One region of the Shewanella sp. HL-SH5 genome, then DNA from elsewhere that is predicted to be linked to it. Evidence: predicted binding sites of a transcription regulator. Region 1 holds the regulator's gene; the other holds the start of a gene.
The links. The regulator MetJ, encoded in region 1, represses methionine synthesis genes. The targets are predictions, from matches to a motif close to TAGACGTCTAGACGTCTA.
Positions count from the first base shown of each region.

Region 1 (2,412 bases):
ATGCAGTAACTCGCCGATATCTGGATCTTTAGCTACAACAGCGCCGCCAACCACATCACTGTGACCATTGATATATTTGGTCGTGGAATGGATAACGATATCAGCCCCTAAATTTAAAGGCTGCTGCAAAATAGGTGATAAAAAGGTGTTATCCACGGTAACCAATGCGCCAACTTCTTTTGCTGCATTGGCAATAGCGGCAATATCGACCACACGCAGTAATGGATTGGATGGGGTTTCTAACCACACCATTTTAGGCTTTTTGGCAATGGCTTCCGCTAATGCTGCCGCGTTGGTTTGATCAACGACGGCCAATTTAAACTGACCTTTTTTGGCCAGGTTAGTAAATAAACGGTAACTACCTCCATAGCAATCATGTGGCACAACCAATAAATCGTCTGGGCCTAATAAATGGGTCACTAGCGTAATGGCAGCCATACCAGTACAGGTTATCACTCCGGTAGCCCCTTGCTCTAATTTGGCTAAGGCTTCGCCTAAAATACAACGTGTTGGATTGCCTGAACGGCTGTAATCAAACTCACGCGGATTTTTATGGCCATCAAAAGAATAATTGGTCGATAAATAAATTGGCGGGACAACTGCACCATGTTGTGTGTCACTTTCAATCCCCTGTCGGACGGCGACAGTAGCATTGCTATGTTGTTTACAAGACTTGGTCATGATTGATTCCTAACATTACGAACACACAAAGAGATGTCTAGATGGCTAAATTTACCTAACTGAGCAGCTCAGGTCAACAAAAATAGACGTTTAGACGTCTAAACATAAAGAAATCTATTTGCAATGTGCACTAAAACACAGCAATAATTTGACTAGAAACTTTAAGGGTTTAAAATCTGCACCGTATTTAAAGTAAAGGGTGAGTTAATGACTGAGTGGAATGGCGACTATATTAGCCCATATGCCGAACACGGCAAGAAGAATGAACAAGTAAAAAAAATCACAGTTTCAATTCCGTTAAAAGTATTGAAAGTACTGACCGATGAGCGCACTCGTCGCCAGGTAAATAATTTACGTCACGCGACAAATAGTGAATTACTTTGCGAAGCTTTTTTACATGCTTACACGGGTCAACCATTGCCCGATGATCATGACTTATCAAAAGATGAGCCTGACAGCATTCCGCGTGAAGCGAAAGCATTGATGGACCAAATGGGTATTGAATGGGAAGACTTAGAGTAATTAATCACTTTTAAGTCATTTTACACCTGCTATTCATTCCATCAAGATGAATATCCTGCTTAGTCAGGGTAGTTATCTTGATGGAATTTTGTTTTTAGACACGATCAAACGATTGATATCAATCAATATACAAATGCTTGTGTTGAAAAACGTTAGTTACTAAGAGTCATTGCATGCCATTCATTGATCCCACCACGTTATTACTCGCCTCAGTTATTATCTTTTGCGGCGCATTAACCCAAAGCTTAATCGGTTTCGGTTTAGCCGTAGTCGCCAGTCCCTTACTGTATATTATCGACCCACAGTTAGTGCCCGTTCCAGTGATTGTGATGGGGTTTGCAATTTCACTAATGACCTTATTCAGAGAGCGTAGCCATTTAGAATTTAATGGTTTGCAATATGCGTTACTGGGCAGAATTCCGGGTGGTTTTTTGGGCGCAAGCTTACTATTGCTCGCCCCTCAACCAATATTAGGACTAGCCATTGCTGCCATTGTATTTACAGCGGTTTTATTAAGTATTTTTAAATTATCCGCACCTGTGAATCGGATAACCTTATTTATTGCGGGTATTGTTTCAGGTATTTTTGGCAACATTGCCGCCATTGGTGGACCGCCAATGGCTATTTTGCTGGCCGGAAAAGATGCCAGCCAATTTAGGGCGGCACTATCAGCCTTTTTTATCTTTAGCTCAATGATTGCACTGGCTATTTTAGCCATTGTAGGTTTAGTTGAAGTGAAGCACATTTGGCTTTCTTTAATGCTGCTTCCATCGGTATTCGCAGGCTATGTTATAGCAGGACGCATTGTCGGCAAAGTCGATAAAAACAAAACCCGCAAAGCCACCTTAATATTGTGTTCGTTAAGTGCGCTACTATTAACGGTAAAGTCATTAAATAGCCTTTAAAAACCTTTGTTAACATAGCTTAAATCACATAGTAAGTCCTTCACTGCACCAATCATTAACTTCATTAGTGATTGGGTCAACAAACTGCAAACGCTGCGCTAATAACTGTAATGGTTTGTCAAAATCATCATCGTCTTTAGCCTGCAGTCTGGGATAAAAACGGTCATGTAATAAAGGCATGCCTAAACTCTGCATGTGTACCCGTAACTGGTGGGTTTTACCGGTAACGGGTTCCAGTTCAAAAAGTCCTAGGTTATTGTTAATTTTGAGCAATGTAATCTCAGAATGACTATTACTAGGCCCG
Region 1 covers NZ_CP195038.1:550,876-553,287, reverse strand. The annotation lists gene metB (cystathionine gamma-synthase) at 1-681, opposite strand, end outside; gene metJ (met regulon transcriptional regulator MetJ) at 889-1,203, shown strand; gene ACRWQM_RS02265 (sulfite exporter TauE/SafE family protein) at 1,377-2,108, shown strand; gene ACRWQM_RS02260 (pseudouridine synthase) at 2,133-2,412, opposite strand, start outside.

Region 2 (2,412 bases), 1.6 Mb from region 1:
GCTCAGTGGTGCGTTGCTCATAATGTGCTCTTGTTCTTGTGAGATGCTACCTCAAGAGTAGCAGTCTAATTATAGTTTGCCGACAAACATTACGTTAACGTAAACTTCCATACAATAGTTTAGCCAGGCCATTAATGAATTCTTAGTCTGTTAAATTGTATAATTTGCTTTACGCTAACTCAGTAGCCTACTGTACATCTTCATTTGGTGCAGGTACTAGGCACAATACGGTTCGTTGACCTATAGGTACTTTAGCATTAGGAAACACTATCGCCTCGACTTCTTGTTGCACTTTTATCTCAGTGCCTGCCTCTATTGCAAGGATTTCACCTTGGTTAAATTGGCTAAAATTGGGTGCATCATTAGCAAAGCTGAAAGCAAAATCGTCAGCACTTTTATTAATTGAACGCGATACTTTGTATAAATTCAATGATGCTGAATTATAGTCTGGCAACTTGACCACATCTTGGGTAATTAACGCCGTTAACATTTTGTGGGTATCTTCAAAACGAGTCATATCGTTTTCGCCAAATGGCATCACTTTACCCAACTCAACCGTAAACGCATCGGCCTTGAAGTACTCAGAAGAGTAATAGCTGAATGTGGTTGTGGGCTCATGGTGAAACAATATGGTGTCAACGCCACATGCAGCCAAAAACATCATTTGCTCACCACTAAATGCTCGACCTGGGCGGTATGGATAAATAGCAAATTTTTCATGTTTTGATGGGCGTATCGCTGTATGCAAATCGTAATGAATACGCTGACTACCTGATACGCCATTATTGAAAAAGTCGGCCACATACTTTTCTAAAGCTTTGGCACGAATACGCTCAGCATTAACTAACCCCTGTCCTTTTGAATGGGCACCGCTAAATAAACGGTTCATATTCTCTTCTAGAAAACGGGTTTTATTGAGTATTGCCGAAGGATTGCCAATTAAAAACAATATACGATGTTGAGTAATAATAGTTTCACTCAATAACGACTTAATCAGTTGATTACAAATCTCAATCGGTGCGGTTTCATTACCATGCACAGCACACGACAGTACAATATCTTTTTTAGCAGTGGCAGTTGCAGTTAACGGGGTAAATACAATCACACCGGTATCAAGGATATCAACCTGAGTGTGGTCCCCTAAATGAAAATGGTACTGCTGTGGTAGTGAGAGCGGGCTTGCTAAAGTAAAAGCTAGAAAATCTCTGGTATCCATAAGCGGTAAAGTCAATTTAAGCTCCTTGTTGTTTTTATTATGCAAATCTGGACAGTTTGCTTGTATTTCCTACGTCTAATTCTACCACAAGCCAAACAAAATGAAATTGATCGCCACTAAACTGCAGTTAAAGACGAATCAATGCTTGCAATAATGGTTAAACTTGAACACAATTATAGCCATCTAGACTTCTATTAAAACTTTTGTAAGGGTTTGTCATGGCGTTAGCAACTTTTGGTGCGGGTTGTTTTTGGGGTGTTGAATACTTTTTTCGTGAAATTAACGGCGTAAGTAATGCTACCTGTGGGTATATGGGCGGAAAAGATACTGCAACAACCTATAAAGAAGTTAAAACTGGCTCAACCGGTCATGCTGAAGTCGTTCAAGTTGAATTCGATCCTGCTGTGGTGAGCTATGATGATTTGTTAACTGTTTTTTGGCAAAATCACAACCCGACACAACTGAATATGCAAGGTGGTGATATCGGTAACCAATATCGCAGTACGATTTTCTTCCATGACAAGCAGCAAAAAGCTGAGGCTGAAGCGTCTAAGTTGGCCTTTGCACGTAGTGGCCGTTGGGGACAACGCCATATAGTGACTGAAATAGTGCCTTTACAAACTTTTCATATCGCTGAAGATTATCATCAAAATTATTTAGAAAAAAATAATCTGCCTTCGTGTCATATCGCATATTAATGACCTGACAATAGCAAGGTGTCTGTTGATTAATACATCACTGACACCATTTATTGACAGATTAGATTGCCTCAATCGATTATCAATCATAACCGCACCCTTTACCCGCTTTGCTAAATTCCCTACAATCCTGCCTAATTGCATTTTTATTGATTGCACTTTTTTTATTGCGCAATGTATCGTATCTAATCGGAGAATTAACATGAGTGAAGCTCGTCATAGTAACCTATTGATTTTAGGTTCAGGCCCAGCGGGTTATACCGCTGCAGTATATGCAGCGCGTGCCAACCTAAAACCTGTCATGATCACAGGTATGCAACAAGGTGGTCAATTAACCACGACAACTGAAGTTGAAAACTGGCCAGGCGATGCTGATGACTTAACCGGTCCTGCACTAATGGAACGTATGCAAAAGCATGCTGAAAAGTTTGATACTGAAATTCTTTTCGATCACATCAACGAAGTGACTTTAACTGAACGTCCATTTCGCTTGAAAGG
Region 2 covers NZ_CP195038.1:2,133,501-2,135,912, forward strand. The annotation lists gene ACRWQM_RS09320 (thiamine pyrophosphate-dependent dehydrogenase E1 component subunit alpha) at 1-21, opposite strand, end outside; gene astE (succinylglutamate desuccinylase) at 188-1,231, opposite strand; gene msrA (peptide-methionine (S)-S-oxide reductase MsrA) at 1,435-1,914, shown strand; gene trxB (thioredoxin-disulfide reductase) at 2,117-2,412, shown strand, end outside.
Region 2: msrA (peptide-methionine (S)-S-oxide reductase MsrA) is a predicted target of MetJ. The motif match lies at 1,393-1,410, and genes of this name have one in related genera.